Roseobacter denitrificans OCh 114: one gene and its partners. The protein of the gene in region 2 binds, or shares a complex with, the protein of the main gene of each other region. Links are inferred from orthologs where the notes say so. Each region holds a gene or a part of one and is shown on either strand. Other genes may lie near its edges.

Evidence for each region.
Region 1: the proteins of secY (region 2) and secA are in contact, whole or in part, in a crystal structure (PDB 3DIN), measured with the Thermotoga maritima proteins. The link is inferred for Roseobacter denitrificans OCh 114 from one-to-one orthologs. Residues at the interface, in WP_004081795.1 of Thermotoga maritima: Glu108, Gly109, Glu110, Glu111, Ala236, Glu237, Arg238, Arg239, Ile240, Thr241, Ile242, Gln243, Tyr244, Ala245, Arg246, Arg247, Val248, Thr249, Gly250, Arg251, Arg252, Val253, Tyr254, Gly256, Ala257, Ser258, Thr259, Tyr260, Leu261, Pro262; in WP_004082002.1 of Thermotoga maritima: Glu261, Ala262, Arg263, Lys300, Ala301, Arg302, Thr303, Ile304, Ile305, Leu323, Tyr324, Asp325, Pro326, Val329, Ser330, Tyr333, Ile336, Lys340, Phe345, Val349, Glu363, Phe364, Tyr374, Ser375, Gly376, Gly377, Glu393, Ile395, Thr482, Ser483.
Region 3: secY (region 2) and secG share a complex: the UniProt entries of both Escherichia coli proteins name them as parts of the sec protein translocase complex. The link is inferred for Roseobacter denitrificans OCh 114 from one-to-one orthologs.

The regions. Positions count from the first base shown.
Region 1 is NC_008209.1:372,699-376,121, forward strand. Bases 156-3,423 are described here. They hold secA (preprotein translocase subunit SecA), read right to left. Parts: upstream 3,071-3,423; coding sequence 356-3,070; downstream 156-355. Other genes in these bases: RD1_RS01785 (foldase protein PrsA), read left to right, coding at 3,245-3,423. Also shown: molecular chaperone DnaJ, read left to right, coding at 1-99. UniProt on the Escherichia coli protein: Required for protein export, interacts with the SecYEG preprotein conducting channel.
Region 2 is NC_008209.1:1,361,133-1,364,192, reverse strand. The notes cover bases 14-2,918. They hold secY (preprotein translocase subunit SecY), read right to left. Parts: upstream 2,196-2,918; coding sequence 831-2,195; downstream 14-830. Other genes in these bases: rplO (50S ribosomal protein L15), read right to left, coding at 2,315-2,797; RD1_RS06635 (adenylate kinase), read right to left, coding at 187-834; RD1_RS06640 (hypothetical protein), read left to right, coding at 14-160. Also shown: more of RD1_RS06640, read left to right, coding at 1-13. UniProt on the Escherichia coli protein: The central subunit of the protein translocation channel SecYEG. Consists of two halves formed by TMs 1-5 and 6-10.
Region 3 is NC_008209.1:1,819,207-1,822,286, forward strand. What follows is about bases 50-2,974. They hold secG (preprotein translocase subunit SecG), read right to left. Parts: upstream 1,733-2,974; coding sequence 1,367-1,732; downstream 50-1,366. Other genes in these bases: RD1_RS08810 (CTP synthase), read right to left, coding at 50-1,189; nthA (nitrile hydratase subunit alpha), read left to right, coding at 1,996-2,628; nthB (nitrile hydratase subunit beta), read left to right, coding at 2,625-2,974. In the rest of the region: more of RD1_RS08810, read right to left, coding at 1-49; more of nthB, read left to right, coding at 2,975-3,080. UniProt on the Escherichia coli protein: Subunit of the protein translocation channel SecYEG. Overexpression of some hybrid proteins has been thought to jam the protein secretion apparatus resulting in cell death; while this may be true it also results in FtsH-mediated degradation of SecY.

The DNA of each region.
Region 1 (3,423 bases), 990 kb from region 2 along the record:
CTGTTGGCAGAATTCGATGAGTTATCCGAGAACAACAACCCGGAATCATCTAGCTTTTTCTCGTCTGTCAAAAGCTTTTGGGACAGCATGAAGGGCTAGGGTTAAAAGCCATATGATCTGGGCGGGCCAGTCAGGCCCGCCAGCAAAACCCCATCAGGCATGGCGGATATCGACAACGGTTACGGTCCCGTTTTGATGGAGGGCGGCATACGCCCCGTGCCCGATCTTAAGCTGCTGCCATCAGGGCCGCGCAACGGTTTTTCAGCGCCGAAGACAGCAGTCCTGCGTTACCTGATACCTGATGTTTCAGGTATTTCGTCAAACGCTCAAAGATGGGACCATTCCGTTCGATGGTTCAGATCAAACGGCCGTGACAGTGTTTGAACTTCTTGCCTGACTGACAGGGACAAGGCTCGTTACGTCCCGGGTTGCCCCAGGTAGATGGGTCATTTTCGTCAAAGGCTACAGCTGCGTCCGCCGGCCCGGCAACCGGTCCGGCTTGTGCGGATACGGTCGGGCCTGCTGCCGCCGCTTGGGCAGCCGCCTGCTGGGCGCGGATCTGTTCGATCATCGCCTGTTGTTCTTCCTCCGTCATCGGACGGATTTGCGAGAGCTTTTGCGTCACATCTTCGCGCAGGCTGTCCAGCATGGATTCAAACAGTTGGAACGATTCGTTCTTATACTCGTTGAGCGGATCGCGCTGTGCATACCCACGAAACCCGACGACCGAACGCAGATGCTCCAGCGTCAACAGGTGTTCACGCCATTTCGTATCAATCGCCTGCAACAAAAGCTGTTTTTCGATGTTGCGCATGTTTTCCGCACCGAATTGACCGGCTTTTTCGGTCATCAGCTTGTCGGTCGCCTCGACCAGACGTTCGCGGATGGCTTCGTCGTCGACGCCCTCTTCCTCGACCCAATCCATCACGGGCACGTCAATGCCCAGTTGCTCCTGAACCGCGGCATACAGGCCTTCTGCATCCCATTGATCGGCGTAGGTGTTCGGCGGCAGATATTGTTCGATGAAATCGTCGATGACCTGATGGCGCATATCCGTCGTGATCTCGGACAGGTCCTTGGCTTCCATGATCTCGCGACGCTGACCAAAGATCACCTTGCGCTGCTCATTCATGACGTCGTCGAACTTCAGCAACTGTTTGCGGATGTCAAAGTTGCGGCCTTCGACCTTTGACTGCGCGCGCTCAAGAGATTTGTTGACCCAAGGGTGCACAATCGCCTCACCCTCTTTGAGGCCAAGGGTCTTGAGGACTTTCTCCAACCGTTCCGACCCGAAGATACGCATCAGGTCATCTTCGAGGCTCAGAAAGAATGACGACCGCCCCGGGTCACCCTGACGACCGGACCGCCCGCGCAGCTGGTTGTCGATGCGCCGGCTTTCGTGGCGTTCCGAGGCCAGAACATAAAGACCGCCTGCCGCCAGCACCTTGGCCTTTTCATCTGCATGCTGCGCCTCGATGCTGGCGCGCAGGGCTTCAGGGTCCGCATCGGGGTCGGCGGTCAGGGCATTCATGACCTGCAAATCCACATTGCCGCCCAGCTGAATATCCGTCCCACGGCCCGCCATGTTTGTCGCAATCGTCACCGCGCCGTATTTACCTGCATCGGCCACAATCTGCGCTTCCTGCTCGTGCTGGCGCGCGTTCAGAACATTGTGGGTGATACCGGCTTGTTTGAGCATATTGCTCAACATCTCCGACTTTTCGATGGAGGTCGTACCGACCAGAACCGGCTGGCCTTTTGCGTTGCTTTCCTTGATCTTTTCCAGCATCGCCTCGTATTTCTCGCGCGCTGTGCGATAGACCTGATCGTCTTCGTCAACCCGCGCGATGGGCTTGTTCGTCGGCACCTCGACCACACCAAGACCATAGATTTCCATGAATTCTTCGGCTTCGGTCAGGGCCGTACCGGTCATGCCGGACAGCTTGTCATACAGGCGGAAATAATTCTGGAACGTAACGGAAGCCAGCGTGATGTTTTCCGGTTTGATGTCAACGCCTTCCTTGGCCTCGATGGCCTGGTGCAGACCATCGGACAGCCGACGACCGGGCATCATACGGCCCGTGAACTCATCAATCAGAACGACATTGTCGTCGCGCACGATGTAATCCTTGTCGCGCTGGAACAGTTTATGCGCGCGCAGACCCTGATTGACGTGGTGAACAACCGTTGTGCTTTCCGGATCATAGAGCGACTGGCCCTCTTCGAGGAGGCCCTGCGCGTGCAGGATTTCTTCGAGAAACTCATTGCCCTCATCCGTAAAGGTGACGTTGCGGGTTTTCTCATCCAACTCGAAATGATCGTCACGCACCTGAGGGATCACCGCGTCGACGGTCTTGTACATCTCGGACCGATCCTGAGAGGGACCGGAAATGATCAAAGGCGTGCGCGCTTCGTCGATCAGGATACTGTCGACTTCGTCCACAATGGCGAAGTTATGCTGTTTTTGATAAATCTGATCCAACTCGGATTTCATATTGTCGCGCAGATAGTCAAACCCAAGCTCGTTATTGGTCGCATAGGTGATATCGCTGGCATAGGCCTTGCGCTTTTCATCCTCGGGCATGTCGGAATAGGCCACGCCGGTGGTCAGACCCAAGGCACCAAAGACGCTGCCCATCCAAGCGGCGTCGCGTTTTGCCAGATATTCATTGACCGTCACGATGTGCACACCACGACCCGTCAGCCCGTTCAGGTAGGCGGCAAAGGTGGCGGTCAGCGTTTTACCCTCACCGGTTTTCTGCTCGGCGATATTGCCCTGATGCAGGAACACGGCCCCCATCAACTGCGTGTCAAAGGCACGCAGCCCCAGGGCACGGCGCGCCGCCTCGCGGCAGTTGGCAAAGGCTTCGGGCAACAACGCATCGAGGCTTTCCCCCTCCAGCGCACGTTTGCGGAACTCTTCGGTCTTTTCCTTGAGCCCCTCATCGCTGAGTTTTTCGAACTCAGGTTCAAGCGCATTGATCTGGGCAATGACAGGACGGGTCGCTTTGACTTTACGGTCGTTGGGCGAGCCAAAGATCTTTCTTGAAATAGTTCCGATGCCCAGCATGCGTTCTCCAGCCGAAGTAATACGGGCAGGTGCCGATCTGCTTGCTCGTCTGCGACGCAGCCCATAGAAAGTTATTGATCGCTACACTCTTGCAGCGCCACACGCGGGATGTAAGGGTCACGCCAAACCGTGTCAATGTCGCGCCCCGTCGCGACCCCCTCATAGGACGATTACATGCAAAAACATCTCAGAATTCTGGCTTTTTCCGCGTTGACGGCAGCGATTGCTGCCCCTGTGGTTGCACAGGATGACACCGCGCTGACGGCAGACACGGTCATCGCGACAGTGAATGGCGAGGACATCAAGCTGGGTCACATGATCGCAGCGCGCGCCACGTTGGGTGAACGCTATAA
Region 2 (3,060 bases):
AACCAACAAACAGGTGGTGTCTGTTCTGGAAGCGGCCATCAAGCACCTCAAGGATCAGAAGATCAAAGGGGCCAAAAAGCGCAATGCTGCCTTTTATGACTTCATCCTGCACCGGATTCCCAGCTTCGCGGCCCAGATCAGAAAGCCTGACGAAGTTTAAGTCGGGATCTTAGCCGGTGTCGGCGTTTACGCGTCCAACACAGCCTTGATTTCGCCCTGCACCGCATCAATCGCGCCCAGACCGTCGACCCGCGACAGCATGCCCTTGGCATAGTAATACCCGATCAGCGGCGAGGTCTGTTTGTAATATTCCATCAGACGCGTCTTGAGGCTTTCCTCATTGTCATCCGCGCGACGCTTGAATTCCTTGGCCTGCCCGCAATTGGTGCACACCCCGTCGGCCGGGATTGGCTTGGTTTGATCGTTGTAGACCTCACCGCAGCCCGCGCAGGTCGACCGTGCCGTGATCCGCGCCACAAGGGCTGCATCATCAACGCGCATCTCAACCACTTTATCCAGCGTCTGGCCCGTTTCTTCCATCAAAGCACCCAAGGCATCGGCCTGCGCCAAAGTGCGTGGGAAACCGTCAAAGATGAAACCCGACGCCTCGACCGTATCCAGCTTTTCCTTGATCAGACCGATCACGATCTCATCCGTCACCAGGGCACCGCGCGCCATCACATCGGCGACAACCTTTCCCATCTCCGTGCCGCTGTCCTTGGCCTCGCGCAGCATATCACCGGTGCTCAACTGGACCATGCCGCGCTCTTGTTCGAGCATCCGGGCCTGTGTTCCTTTACCGGCCCCTGGTGGCCCCAACAGTATTATATTCATCGACGCACAGGGCTCCGTTTCTTGCGGCCCTTGCCGCTTTTGCCGCGCAGTTGCGACTTCTCCAGCAGGCCTTCGTATTGGTGGGCCAGCAAATGGCTTTGCACTTGCTGAATGGTATCCATCGTTACCGAGACGACAATGAGAACAGATGTGCCGCCGAAATAGAACGGAATGGCGAATTCACCGCGCAGGATTTCCGGCAAGAGGCACACAGCCGCCAGATAGGCCGAGCCCAGAACCAGCACGCGGTTCACCACATATTCCAGATATTCCGAGGTCTTCTTGCCCGGGCGGATGCCCGGAATGAACCCGTTCTGGTTTTTAAGGTTATCCGCCACATCGTCTGGCTTGAAGCTGACGTTGAACGTGTAGAAATAGGTAAAGAACACAATCATCGTCGTGAAAAACGCCAGATAGAGCGGCTGACCGGGGCCAAAATTCGCCAGCAGCCACGACATGATCGGGTTCGTCGAATTGCCCGAGAACGTGCTGATCGTTACCGGCAGCAACAAAAGCGACGAGGCAAAGATCGCCGGGATAACGCCCGCCGGGTTGACCTTGACCGGCAAGTGGCTGGAACCACCGTCATAAACCTTCATGCCCACCTGACGGCGCGGGTATTGTATGTGGATCTTGCGCAGGGCACGCTCCATGAACACCACGAACATGATCGTCGCGATCACCATGATAATCACACCGATGATCACCGCAGGGCTGATCGCGCCCGAGCGGCCAGAGGCAAAGAACTGCGCCATCGCGGCCGGAACCTCGGCGATAATGCCCACAAAGATGATCAGCGAAATACCGTTACCGATGCCGCGCGCGGTGATCTGCTCGCCCAGCCACATCAGGAACATGGTGCCACCGACCAGCGTAATCACGCAGGATGCGCGGAAAAACATGCCCGGATCGGTGACGATGTCGCCCGCTTCAAGGCTCACCGCAAGGCCATAGGCCTGCAACGTGGCAAGGAAAACCGTACCATAGCGCGTGTATTGGTTGATCTTCTTGCGGCCCTGCTCGCCCTCTTTCTTCAGGGCTTCCAGCTTGGGCACCATGGCCGTCATAAGCTGCACGATGATCGAGGCCGATATATAGGGCATGATGCCCAGGGCAAAGATCCCCATCCGCCCCAAGGCGCCGCCGGTAAACATCGACACCATACCGCCGATGCCCTGCCCCGCCTGCTCCATGAACTCGCGCAGGGCGACGCCATCAATCCCCGGCACCGGGATAAACGTCCCGAGGCGGTAAACGATCAGCAGTCCCAGCGTAAACAGGATACGGTTGCGCAGGTCAGTTGCCTTACCCAGCGCGGACCAACTCGTATTGGCAGCCATGCTCTCGACAGCAGAAACCATGAAGGGCTCTCTTTCGTAACAAATGCGCCGCCCGGGCCGTTTTCCGGCTGGGCGGCGTCATGGAAAACTAAAGACGTATGTAAGCGGCGCAGCCGCCGCCCACAAGTCTGATCTTGGGCTTACGCCTCTGACGTTTCCGCGACGGGCGCCGTAACGGTCAGGGAACCGCCCGCTTTGGCCACGGCTTCGATAGCGGATTTGGATGCGCCGGTGACTTCGATGTTCAGTTTGCCCGTCACATCGCCCTTGGCCAGCACGCGAATACCGTCCTTCTTGCGACGCACGAGGCCGGAGGCAATTAGTGCGTCTTCGGTGATGGCGGCGCTCGCGTCGATCTTGCCCGCATCCACGAATTTCTGGATGAGACCAAGGTTTACAACGGCATAGGCCTTGCGGTTCGGCTTGTTGAAGCCCCGCTTTGGCAGACGTTGATAGAGCGGCATCTGGCCGCCCTCATAGCCCTTGATGGCCACACCCGAACGGGATTTCTGACCCTTGATACCCCGGCCACCCATTTTACCGGTGCCAGAACCCGGACCACGCCCAACGCGCTTGCGTTTCTTGGCCGCACCATCATTGTCGGAAAGTTCATGCAGTTTCATTGTCGCTTCTCCTTTTGCCGGATGTGGTCCCCAGCGACGGGAGCGACCAAACACGGCGTTTCGATTCTATGTCACCAAAATGGTGATCGTGGGCATATAATCGACGGGTATGCAGGGATCAAGGTCAAGATTGCTTTGTGACCCTCATAAATGTTGATTGAAATGTTGCCACTTGCCCGATTAAAATCTCGCGCTGTGGGAGTATAAGCTTGGCTAGAGGAGCTTCGTCACTTGGACGGCTGACGCCTAAGTTTTGAAGCACA
Region 3 (3,080 bases), 460 kb from region 2 along the record:
TGTTGGCCACATTGCGGGCCGCTTCAATCACGGCCATCTGCATGCCGAGGCAAATGCCAAGGTAGGGTACATTGTGCTCGCGTGCATATTGAGCGGCCTTAATCTTGCCTTCGGTGCCGCGTTCTCCAAACCCGCCGGGGACAAGGATCGCGTGGAACCCTTCAAGGTGCGGCGCGACATCCTGCGTGTCGAAGACTTCGGCGTCGACCCATTCCACGATCACCTTGACGCGGTTCGCCATTCCGCCGTGGGTCAGCGCCTCGGCAATGGATTTATACGCATCCTCAAGCTGCGTGTATTTGCCGACGATGGCCACTTTGACTTCGCCTTCGGGATTATGCACCCGGTCCGACACATCCCGCCATACCGTCAGGTCGGGTTTGGGCGCGGGTGAGATGTCAAACGCATCCAGAACAGCCTGATCAAGCCCCTGTTCGTGATAGGCAAGCGGCGCGTCGTAGATGGTTTTCAGATCATAGGCCGCCACAACGGCTTCCTTGCGCACGTTGCAGAACAGCGCGATTTTTTCCCGTTCCTTTTCCGGAATCGGGTGTTCGGAGCGGCAGACAAGGATATCGGGCGCAATGCCGATGGATTGCAGTTCTTTGACCGAATGCTGCGTCGGTTTGGTTTTCAACTCGCCTGAGGCGGCAAGATAGGGCAGCAAGGTCAGGTGCATAAAGATGCATTGCCCGCGCGGCTTGTCATGGGTGAACTGCCGGATCGCTTCAAAGAATGGTAAGCCTTCGATATCACCGACCGTCCCGCCGATTTCACACAGCATGAAATCAACCTCATCGTCGCCGATGGCGATGAAATCCTTGATCTCATTCGTCACATGGGGGATCACCTGTATGGTTTTGCCCAGGTAATCACCGCGCCGTTCCTTTTCCAGAACCGTGGAATAAATCCGCCCGGAAGATACGGAATCAGTGCTGCGCGCCGCGACACCGGTGAAACGCTCATAGTGTCCCAGATCAAGGTCGGTTTCCGCGCCATCATCCGTAACAAAAACCTCACCGTGTTCAAAGGGTGACATCGTGCCGGGGTCAACATTCAGATAGGGGTCGAGCTTGCGTAATCTGACCGAGAAACCACGCGCCTGCAGCAAGGCACCCAGAGCCGCCGAGGCCAGCCCTTTTCCAAGCGACGAAACCACGCCACCGGTGATGAAAATATATCGTGCCATTGCTTGAGCTGCTCCCGTGCGTCGCCGCGAATTAAAGTCCGTTTCGCGAAATTTCGACTGCGAAAAGTCGCAGCACCACGGGAGTAAAGTTTATCAGGATTCGTGCGGGCAAAGCAAGGCCACTCGCAATATGATGTTGCAAAATCCTGACAATTCTCAAGGTGTTGTAGTGCTATGTCAGTCCAGCGTCGGCACCAAAGGCGCGTTCTCATCTGCCGAGGGGGGCAGCAAGAGGTCACTGTCGGGCAGTGCGGGCGTCTCGCCGCGATCCGCCGCCGGTGGCGTCACGCCGAGGCGGTCAATCACCGAAGATCCCGATGCGTTCTCAGCCGCAAATATCGTCAGCGTGATCGAGGTACAGATAAAAGCAATCGCCAGCAGCCATGTGACCTTGCCCAGGGCGGTAGCCGCCGCGCGTCCGGTCATGGCGCCACCACCACCGCCACCCATGCCAAGGCCACCCCCCTCGGAACGCTGCAGCAGTACGACTGCGATCAGCCCCAAAGCGAGGATAAGGTGTATGATCAGGACGACGTTTTCCATGAAGGACCTGTGGGGTTCAAAGCGACTTTGGGCGTATCTAGGCAAGTTTGTCCCCACCCGCAAGGGAGGATTCCAATCGAGGTTGCCGCAACAGGTCGATTGCGGCCCCTCGCAAGCCTCGATCGTGCTGCGCGAACCGGTTGATATTGCCTCTCACTTCGGCCTTTGCCGGCATGAAGCCCGGGGCCCTTTGGTGGCCAGGTTCAGCATTTGCCATCCAAAGCGACTGGACAAACATGGCCGCTTGGACGCATCCTTGCGTCATGCCGCATGATCACGATGACCACACTCACCCGCATACTCTGCTGCCCAGCGACCCTGCGCTGCGCATCAAGGCTCTGGAAACGCTGCTGACCCGAAAAGGGCTGATTGATCCGCAAGCGCTGGATGCGATCATTGATACCTATGAAAACAGGATCGGCCCGCGCAACGGAGCGCATGTGGTGGTCAAAGCATGGACGGACCCCGCGTTCCGCGCCGCCTTGCTGGAGGATGCTACAAAGGTCGTGTCCGAACTGGGATATTATGGGCGTCAGGGCGAACATATGGTGGCCGTTGAAAACACGGATAGCGTTCATAACATGGTCGTGTGCACCCTGTGCAGCTGTTATCCTTGGCCGCTGCTCGGCATTCCGCCGACTTGGTATAAATCGGATGCGTATCGCGCCCGCGCGGTACGCGAGCCGCGAAAGGTGCTGGCGGACTTTGGGGTCGCCTTGCCCTCTGACGTGGCCGTGCGCGTCTGGGACAGCACAGCCGAGGTGCGCTATCTGGTCATTCCGCGACGTCCCGATGGCACCGACGGATTGGATGAGAAGGCCTTGATGGACCTCGTCACCCGCGACAGCATGATCGGCACGGGCCTCGCGCACTACCCCGCGGCGGGCACGACATGACACGTCCGCACGACATGGGCGGGCGGTATGGCGACGGCCCTGTCATACCGGAAAATGAGAACCTGCGCTTCAAAGAGGACTGGCATGCGCGTGCCTTGGCCGTGACGCTGGCCTCTGGCAGTCTGGGTCAGTGGAACATCGACATCTCACGGCACGCGCGTGAAAAACTCTCCCCCACGGATTATGCGCGCTTTAGCTATTACGAAAAATGGATAGCCGGGTTGGCCGATTTGCTGGTGCACAGTGGTGTTGTCGATCCACGTGAGTACGCGGGCGCGGACCCGGTGCCAAGCCCTCTGGCGGATCGGGCCTTGCGCGCGCAAGACGTGGACAAAGTGCTTGCAACTGGCGGGCCTGCGGACCGACCGTCGCAGGTTCCACAGCTTTTCAGTGTCGGCGACGCCGTCAAAACGCGAAAGGTTGCGGCGAACTGCCTTGTCGATGGCGGCCAC